2 regions of the Salinicola sp. 4072 genome follow, and region 1 is predicted to be linked to the other one. Evidence: riboswitches for the same ligand, from Rfam matches in the RefSeq annotation. Region 1 holds a riboswitch; the other holds the start of a gene.
The links. A riboswitch is a leader RNA that binds a small molecule or an ion and turns the genes downstream of it on or off. The one in region 1 is predicted to bind thiamine pyrophosphate.
Positions count from the first base shown of each region.

Region 2: linked by a shared signal. The riboswitch ahead of thiC (phosphomethylpyrimidine synthase ThiC) and the one ahead of R3F72_RS07160 (ABC transporter ATP-binding protein) in region 1 are both predicted to bind thiamine pyrophosphate.

Region 1 covers NZ_JAXOVV010000007.1:43,718-48,641, forward strand. The annotation lists gene R3F72_RS07150 (potassium/proton antiporter) at 1-639, opposite strand, end outside; gene R3F72_RS07155 (hypothetical protein) at 988-1,803, opposite strand; TPP riboswitch at 1,924-2,027, shown strand; gene R3F72_RS07160 (ABC transporter ATP-binding protein) at 2,059-2,802, shown strand; gene R3F72_RS07165 (ABC transporter permease) at 2,795-3,571, shown strand; gene R3F72_RS07170 (ABC transporter substrate-binding protein) at 3,657-4,679, shown strand; gene R3F72_RS07175 (hypothetical protein) at 4,704-4,924, shown strand, end outside.
Region 2 covers NZ_JAXOVV010000001.1:246,219-251,142, reverse strand. The annotation lists gene R3F72_RS01095 (5-formyltetrahydrofolate cyclo-ligase) at 1-681, shown strand, start outside; gene thiC (phosphomethylpyrimidine synthase ThiC) at 748-2,628, opposite strand; TPP riboswitch at 2,742-2,872, opposite strand; gene R3F72_RS01085 (LysR family transcriptional regulator) at 3,053-3,943, opposite strand; gene R3F72_RS01080 (MFS transporter) at 4,089-4,924, shown strand, end outside.

The DNA of each region.
Region 1 (4,924 bases):
ACGCAGCAGCTTGGCCGATACCCAGCCGCCGCCCAACCCGACGGCAAGCCCCAGCCCGAACTGCAGGAAGAAGCGCATCAGCGTCTCCCATACACCTCCGACGGCACCGGTCAGCAATTCGGCGAGAGTGATGGTGAGAAAGATCGCCATCGGATCGTTGGTACCGGATTCGATCTCGAGCGTTGCCCCCACGCGCTCGTTGAGATTGACGCCCTGCCCCTTGAGCATGGAGAAGACCGCTGCGGCGTCCGTCGAGCCGACGATCGCCCCCACCAGCAAGCCTTCGGTAAGCGTCAGATCCATTAGCCACATGGCCAGCAGGCCCAGAATACCGCTGGTCAGGAAGACCCCGATGGTGGCCAGCGACAGTGCCGGCCTGAGCCCCACGCGGAAGGTCCGGAAGCGCGTGCGAAGGCCGCCGTCGAGCAGAATCATCGCCAGCGCCAGGTGGCCGATCAGAAACGCCTGAGAGTAATCATCGAACTGCAGGCCGAGTACACCTTCCTCCCCGGCGAGCATACCCAGGCCCAGAAAGAGAACGAGCAGCGGTACGCCGATCCGGGACGACACCCGGCTGGCCAGAATACTGAGGGCTATCAGTGCCCCACACACAAGAAACAGGCTATTGATCGAGTCCAATTCTCAGCCATCGGTTATGAGTCGGGATGATCCAGGGTCTGTTGCCGTTTCGGCGCGAACCGCGTTGCTGCGCCAAATGGTGTCAGGCCAGGCGCGGGATGCCGATAAGGGTGGTTCCCTTTTCCAATCCCGCAACGCCGCATGGCGCCATTTGCCGCGCAACCCGAAGGGCCGGGCCGGTTTTTGCACGGTGCTGCATTTTTCGTCATTCATTTGGAACGACCAAATCACATTCCTCACGCCTTGCCCCGCACAAAAACTGGTTCCGGCGCGGCCGTGCATGAAACGGCAACAGACCCTAGTATGCCATGCAGGCGAAGTCTTGCGGGGTCGAAAATTGCTGCAAATTTAATCTTCTAGCCAGTGTGGATGGGCGATCACCCGCTCCCCGGCGCCTTCTCCATGCAGCGCCAGCAGCACCGCCAGCGCTCGCATTCCGGGGCGATAGTCGGTGAGATCCGGTATCGGATGACGGCGACCATAAGCGGCGATGAAGGCATCGCGGTGGCCGGCGTTTTCCAGCAGCAGTTCTAGCAGGCAGAGATCCAGCTCCAGCGGCGCCCACACCAGCGCTTCCCAGTCGCTCCATAGCCAGTCCGTCGCGCCTTCGAGAAATTGATCGCTGCGCAGATCCGGCAGGCACCAGACGCTCTTCGCGGGCTGCGGCCAGCTCGGCATGTGGCCTATCCAGTCGCGCCGGGGGTGATTCTCCACGAAAGCGCGAGCACGCTCCGGCCAACTCGACAGCGGCGAGATGTCACCAACTGGGTGACCAAACCCCGGCTGTGCCTCCTGGTGCAGTAGCGCCAGTTGATCGCCGAGTCGCGCGGCCAACGTCTCGCTCATTACAGGCGGGGCGGCATGACGCCATGGCAGGCTCCAGAGCGGCGCCTGCTGCAGCCGGTCGAGGAACGTCATCGGCAGCGGCGCCATCGGCAAATGGGGTGGCAGCCACCCCGGCACGCGGGTCAGGGCCTCGGGAACTTGCCAACGGTCGAACCCGAACAGCTGCTGGATACCCCACCAGAAACCGTCGTTTGCGGGCGATCTCCTCGCCAACTTCAGCAACTGCGGGGAAAGCTCTTCGCTACGCCACAGCCAGTTGGCGCTGTCCGGCCAGCGTAGCGCCAACGGCGTCAGCGACTTGCCCGTCAACGCTGTCATGCGCCGGGTGAGTTCGTCATCCGCGCGGATCGCAAGGTCTCGCATCGTCAATGCACTTCGTCCTTGTGTCGGTCCGATCATCGCCGGTGGGCAGGCGGTGATGGTCGGCGTACAATCGCAGGCACTGGATAGGGGTGCCCATGCGACGGGCTGAGAGTGCGGTATGCACAACCCTTGAACCTGAACCGGCTAATACCGGCGGAGGAAATGCCAGCAGTTCTCGCATGACTTCGCCCGGCCCCGATGGGAGTTGTCATGCCACCACCCGGACTCATCGTCCGCCAGGCTTCGCTGACCTTCGGCGATCGCCCGTTGTTCCACGGGCTTCAGGCCCGGTTCGATGCGGGCAGCTGGACCTGCCTGCTCGGTCGCAGCGGCAGCGGCAAGAGTTCCTTGCTGCGCATGATCGCCAGCCTGAGACTGCCTGACAACCATCATCTCGATCTCGCTACCAGCGACGGCGCGCCGTTGGCGGGCCGTCTCGCCTGGATGGCGCAGCAGGACCTTCTCGTTCCCTGGCAGCGCGTGGTGGATAACGTGATGCTGGGTGCGCATTGGCGAGGGCGACCCAAGCCCGAGGATCGCCAGCATGCCGAGCGCCTGCTGGACCAGGTCGGTCTCGCCGACAAAGCCGGCCAGTGGCCGGACGAACTCTCCGGCGGGCAACGCCAGCGCGTCGCCCTCGCCCGCACGCTGTTCGAGGATGCCAGCGTCGTCCTGATGGACGAACCCTTCTCGGCGGTCGACGCCATTACCCGGCTGGAGCTGCATGACCTTGCCAGCCGGCTCCTGGCCGACCGCACGGTAATCATGGTGACGCACGATCCGCTCGAGGCGCTGCGCCTGGCCGATCGAATCCTGATCCTGCAGGGTGAGCCCGCCCACCTGGTATCGATACCCGTGCCCGAAGGCGCTCGCCCGCGCCCGCTCGACAATGTCGACCTGCAGCGTCGTCAGGCCGAGCTCGTCACTCGGCTGCAGGAGTCGGCACATGCTTGAGAAGATTGCACCGGGCCGACTCGTTCGCCCCGTGGGGGCGCTCGTCGTCCTTGTTGCCATCTGGCAGTTGGTACTGATGCTGACCGGCGTGCCACGCTACATCCTGCCCTCGCCGACGGCCGTCGGTAGCGCGCTGATCGAACAGCGCGCGTTGCTTGCTCATCATGCCGGCATCACCGCCATCGAGATAGTGGCCGGGCTGATCGGCGGCATCCTGCTGGGGCTGGCAACGGCGCTGGCGCTGGCTCGCTTCCGCGCCCTGCGCCGCACGCTACTGCCCCTATTGCTGATCAGTCAGGCCATCCCGCTGTTCGCGCTGGCGCCAATCCTGATGCTGTGGCTCGGTTACGGCCTGGGCCCGAAGATTCTGATGGCCATGGTCATCATCTACTTTCCGGTCGCGTCGACCGGCTACGACGGGCTGCGGCAGACACCACAAGGCTGGCTCGATCTGGCCCGCACCTTCGGGCTGAGCCGGCGCCAGCAGCTGCTGAAGGTGCAACTGCCGGCCGCCCTGCCGTCGCTCGCTTCCGGGCTGCGGATGGCAGCCAGCGCGGCGCCGATCGGCGCGGTGATCGGTGAGTGGGTCGGCTCCAGCCAGGGGCTGGGCTACTTGATGCTCAATGCCAATGCACGGTTGCAGATCGACCTGATGTTTGCCGCTCTGGTCGTGCTCGTGGCGTTTGCCGTCCTGCTCTACTTCGGCGTCGATGCGGCATTGAGGCTGTCGATGCCCTGGCACCGGGATCGCGTGGAATCCGGGCCTTGAAACGAGATCACACCGGGTCTTTCCAGCGAATCGTATCAACCATGCATGCCTTCATGAATACATCAAAATGACAGGGGAACAAGCAATGGCAACCCAACGTGCAACCCAACGATCGACACTGTGGCGGCGCGGACTGGCGATGAGCCTGGCGCTGCTGGGCCTGATCCTGGCGACGCCGATCTTGGCGCAGGAAGACGAAGATGCCTTGGCGCCGCCACAGATGATTCCGCTGAGCGTGATGCTCGACTGGTACGTCAATCCGGTTCACGCGCCGATCGTCATCGCCAAGCAGCGCGGGCTGTTCGAGAAACGCGGACTGGATGTCGACATTCAGGCCCCGGCCGATCCCAGCGTCCCGCCCAAGCTGGTCGCCGCCGGGCGGATCGATCTTGCGGTCAGCTATCAGCCGCAGCTGCATTTGCAGGTAGATCAGGGGCTTCCGGTCGTTCGCGTCGGCACACTGATCGCGACGCCGTTGAACGCGTTGCTGGTACGCGCGGATAGCGGTATCGAAGACCTTTCCCAGCTCGCCGGGAAGAAGGTCGGATACTCAGTCGGCGGCGTCGAAGAGGTTCTGCTGTCGGCCATGCTCGAGAACAGCGGCCTGAGCCTGGACGACGTCGACATGGTCAACGTCAATTTTTCGCTGACGCCGGCGCTGATCAGCGAAAAGGTCGACGCCGTCACCGGTGCCTTCCGTAACTTCGAGCCGGCGCAGATGAAACAGGAAGGGGTCGAAGGCAAGGCGTTCTATATCGAGGAACAGGGCGTGCCCACCTACGACGAACTGATCTTCGTCGCCAATCGCGAGACGCTGGACCAGCACCGCGAAGCCGACCGACGCTTCATGGACGCCATCGGCGAGGCGACATCCTGGATCATCAATCATCCGGACGACGCATGGCAGAGTTTCATCGCCTACGATCCGGCGCTGGATACGCCGCTCAACGCGGCCGCCTGGAAAGCCACACTGCCCCGCTTCGCCTTGCGTCCGGCGGCACTCGACAGTAAACGCTACCGCGATTTCGAGGCGTTTTTGCTCGAACGAGGCCAGGTCAAGGCCCAGAGCCCGGTCTCCCGCCTCGCAGTGGATCTCAACGCACCCTAGCGAAAGATCGTCTAGATTGGTGATATGAGTTCAATATCATCGCGTTATGACGCACTGCATTACGACCCGCGGCAGGATCCGACCCAGGCGCTGCCGAGCACGACCGTCGACGACCTCGGGGCATTGCCTGCGCGGCCCGGGGTCTACGTCTTCTTCGGTCAGAATGAACTGCCGCTGTACGTCGGCAAGAGCATCAACATGCGCAGCCGTGTTCGCAGTCACGTGCAGCAGCCGGTTTCCCGTCG
Region 2 (4,924 bases), on a different contig from region 1:
GACAGTCGCTTTCACTTCGATTTCGGCGAGTTCATCGCCGACTTCCAGAACCGGGAGGACGCGACCCGTCGCCTGGTCGCGCATCCGTTCTATCAACAGGCATCGACCCTTTTCATCACGCCGGACAATTGCCTGGAAGAGCTGCGTCACCGTGCGCTGCTCGACGGCAAGACGGTGCTGATGACGACCTATTCGATCAAGCGCGGTTTCTGGCTGCTCGATCCCGCCGAGATTCCGGAGGAAATGTACCTTTATGCCGCGACGCTGGACGGCATGGAGCGGATGGGACGGCCGATCTCGCTGACGGAGATCCGCGAGCGGCCCAGGACCGATTTCATGGTGACGGGCACCGGCGCGATCAACGAAGCCGGCATCCGCTTCGGCAAGGGCCACGGTTACTTCGATGCCGAGTGGGGCATGCTCTATCGCATCGGCAACATCGATGTGAATACCCCCTCGGCAGCTCTGGTCCATGACTGCCAGGTACTCGAGGAGGAGCTGCATCCGGAGGTCTTCGATACCGTTTCGGACGTGATCTTCACGCCGACCCGCACGATCGAAGTCGATGCGCCCCACAAGCCCACCGTGGGCATCGTGTGGCAACTGCTGGATCAGCAGATGTACGACACGATTCCGCCGCTGCAGGAGCTGTGCCGAATGGAAGCGCTGGGCACGATCTGAGGGCCAAGCCAAGCCAAGCCAAGCCAAGACGCAGACGTCGGGCGCGATGCCCGACGCCGCGAGCGGCTACACCTCTCGGTAGAGTTCGCCACCTTCGCGCCTGAAGCGTTCTGCCTGCTCCTCCATGCCGGCCGCTTTCTCGGCGGCGATTCCGGTATCGTCGCCAAAGCGTTCGCGCACTTCCTGGGTGATCTTCATCGAGCAGAACTTCGGCCCGCACATCGAGCAGAAGTGCGCCACCTTGGCGGAATCCTTGGGCAGCGTCTCGTCATGGAAGGCGCGGGCGGTGTCCGGGTCCAGCCCCAGGTTGAACTGATCCTCCCAGCGGAATTCGAAGCGGGCTTTCGACAGCGCGTTGTCGCGGCGTTGCGCGCCGGGATGCCCCTTGGCGAGATCGGCGGCATGGGCGGCGATCTTGTAAGTGATGATGCCGGTCTTGACGTCATCCTTGTTGGGCAGGCCCAGGTGCTCCTTGGGCGTGACGTAGCAGAGCATCGCGCAGCCGTACCAGCCGATCTGCGCCGCGCCGATGCCGGAGGTGATGTGATCGTAGCCCGGGGCGATGTCGGTGGTCAGCGGGCCTAGCGTGTAGAACGGCGCTTCGTCGCAGCACTCGAGCTGCTTGTCCATGTTCTCCTTGATCAGCTGCATCGGCACGTGGCCGGGGCCTTCGATCATCACCTGGACGTCGTGTTTCCAGGCGATCCGGGTCAGCTCGCCCAGCGTTTCCAGCTCGGCGAACTGGGCCTCGTCGTTGGCATCGGCGATCGACCCCGGACGCAGGCCGTCGCCCAGCGAGAACGAGACGTCGTAGGCCTTCATGATTTCGCAGATGTCTTCGAAGTGGGTATAGAGGAAGCTCTCCCGGTGGTGGTACAGGCACCACTTGGCCATGATCGAGCCGCCGCGGGAGACGATGCCGGTCACGCGCCTGGCCGTCATCGGCACGTGGTGCAGGCGCACGCCGGCATGGATGGTGAAGTAGTCCACACCCTGTTCGGCCTGTTCGATCAGAGTGTCGCGGAAGATCTCCCAGGTCAGGTTCTCCGCGACGCCATTGACCTTCTCCAGCGCCTGGTAGATCGGCACCGTGCCGATGGGCACCGGCGAGTTGCGGATGATCCATTCCCGCGTCTCGTGAATGTTCTGGCCGGTGGAGAGATCCATGATGGTGTCCGCGCCCCAGCGGATGCCCCAGGTCATCTTGTCGACCTCTTCCTCGATCGAGGAGGTCACGGCCGAATTGCCCAGGTTGCCGTTGATCTTCACCAGGAAGTTGCGGCCGATGATCATCGGCTCGCTCTCCGGGTGATTGATGTTGGCCGGGATGATCGCCCGGCCGCGGGCGACTTCGTCACGCACGAACTCGGGAGTAATCTCGTCGGGGAGATGGGCACCGAAGGACTCGCCAGGGTGTTGATGATCCAGCATCGGGTCGGTATCGAGGGTGCGGGCCTCCCGCCGGCGCTGGTTCTCGCGGATGGCGATGAACTCCATCTCCGGCGTGACGATGCCCTGGCGCGCGTAGTACAGCTGGGTGACGTTGCGTCCTTCCCTGGCCCGCCTCGGCGTGCGCTTCAGCTCGAAGCGCAGCGTCGATAGACGCAGATCCTCGGCACGAACGCGGCCGTAGGTCGAGCTGGGGCCGTCGAGCCATTCGGTGTCGCCGCGCTCGTCGATCCATTGGCGGCGCAGTTCCGGCAGGCCACGGCGGATATCGATGTCGGCAGCCGGGTCGGTGTAGGGGCCGGAGGTGTCGTAGACGGTGAGCGGCGCGTTGGGTTCGAGTCCGCTTCGGGTCTGCGTGGGCGAGAGCGAGATTTCGCGCATCGGCACCCGGATATCCGGACGCGAGCCTTCGACATAAACCTTGGTCGAGGCCGGTAGCGGCGCGATGGCGGCGCTGTCGACGCGGGCGGTTTCAGCCAGAAATTGTGGGGATTTCATGTTCGGTTGTGCTCCGTGGCATGACTTGCCAGGCATATTTGCCAAGGCTATCGGGGTCAGGCCGGCGCACAGCGCAGGAGGGGAAAACCGGCACGGGCGAGTCTTCTCTCACGCCACGGTTTCCGCTTGATCCCTACGCCGGTACTAGCCGGATCAGGTTCGTCGGGATCCGCCGTGGCGCCGTCGAATGAATCCCGGCGCAGGACGATCTCAGCCGGTTCCACCGGCACCCCGTCAAGCTGGCGACATCGTGCATCGCCACGGGCAGTCTGTGACGAGGGGCGGGCGAGGTCAAGCCGGCCGTGTGGCGGCGGTCACGGCCGGGCCTGCGAGGAGGGAACGCGTCACGGGTCGAGGGAGCGCGTTATGGATCGAGGGGGCGCGTTATGGATCGAGAGGGCGCGTTATGGATCGAGAGGGCGCGTTATGGATCGAGAGGGCGCTGGACCAGATCGATGAACGAGCGGGCCTGGGGCGTCAGGTGGTGGCGGGCATGGGTCAGCCAGACTTCGGACACGGCATCGGCATCGCTCAACGGGCGGTAGCGGACATTGTCGATCCGGATGTGCTGGAACGAGGCGGGAAGAACCGATACGCCCATGCCGGCCGCTACGAGGCTGATGATGGTGTTCGGGCCGCCGACTTCCTGCACCAGCCGGGGCGTCAGGCCACGCTTGGCGAACAGGGTGTTGAACTGATCGAGCAGGCCGGTGCCGGCAGCGGGCGAGAAATAGACGAAGGGGTGAATCGCCAGGGCTTCGAGCGTCAGCGGTAGCGCGCTGCCACCGAGCGGCCCCTGCTCGTTGACCACGGCCATCAGCGGTTCGCGAATCAGAGTGAAGGCGTCGAGACCCTCCGGCAGGGTGGCGGGGCGCATGATGCCGATATCCAGATCGCCCTCGAGCAGCGGGGCGACCTGGCGCTGGCTGTTGAGCTCGTGCATGCGCAGCTCGACATCGGGATAGCGCTGGCGGTAACGCATCAGCGTGCGCGGCAGCGTCGGGCTCAAGGGCACCGAGGTGGTGAAGCCGATACGCAGCTGGCCAGCTTCGCCACGCCCGAGCCGGGACACCAGCCGGGTGGCGCGCTCGGTTCGTGCCAGGATGTCGCGCGCCTCGTCGAGGAAGACCCGGCCGGCTTCGGTCAGCTCGACGCGGCGGTTGGTCCGGGTCAGCAGGCGTGTGCCCAGCTCGCGCTCCAGCGCCTGGATCTGCTGGCTCAGCGGCGGCTGCGAGATTCCCAGCCGCTCGGCCGCGCGGCTGAAATGCAGCTCTTCGGCCACGGCGACGAAGTAGCGCAGATAGCGCAGTTCCATTGAGTCGCTAAACCTCTCAAAAGCGTCGAATAATATATTAGAAAGCTTAATGGTGGCGGCGTAACCTACCAAGATCTAAATCAACTCGGCGCAACGGGCCGACCATGGCACTCCGGCGCCAGCCATCGTCTTCGGGAGAATCGGGTTGTCCCGCCATACCTCATCCGACATCCACAATGCCACCCAGGCCGCCAATCATCGGCTGGCGCGCGAGGCGGAAGCCGCCGAAAGCGGTTTCATCGAACGTGGTCAGCGCGGCTACCGGCCGACCATGCTGGCACTGTTCCTCGGTGCCTTTTCGACCTTCGTGCTGCTCTATTGCGTCCAACCGCTGCTACCGATCCTGTCGGACGCCTTCGGCATCGACGCCGCCACCAGCAGCCTGTCACTGTCGGTCGCCACCGGCATGCTGGCGATCGGCCTGCTGATCACTGGGCCGATCTCGGACGCGGTGGGGCGCAAGTCGGTGATGTCGGTGGCGCTATTGGCGGCGGCGGTCTGTACCCTGATTGCCGCGGCGATGCCGAGCTGGACGGGAGTATTGGTCATGCGGGGGCTGGCGGGGCTGTCGCTTTCCGGCCTGTGCGCGGTGGCGATGACCTACCTCAACGAGGAGATCCACCCGCGCTACGTCGGCCTTTCCATGGGGCTCTACATCAGCGGCAATTCGATCGGCGGCATGAGCGGACGCCTGATCAGCGGGGTCATGGTGGATTGGGTGCCGTGGCGCTGGACGCTCGCCACCATCGGCATCGTGGCGCTGATCGCGGCGATCCTGTTCATGCGCTGGCTGCCGCCGTCGAGGCATTTCACGCCGCGGGCGCTCAACTGGCGCAACGTGGTTTCCGGCTTCGCCGTGCAGTTCAAGGATCGCGGGCTGCCGCTTCTGTTCCTCGAGGCTTTCCTGCTCATGGGCGGCTTCGTCACGCTTTACAACTACATCGCCTTCCGGCTGCTGGCGGAACCCTATCATGTCAGCCA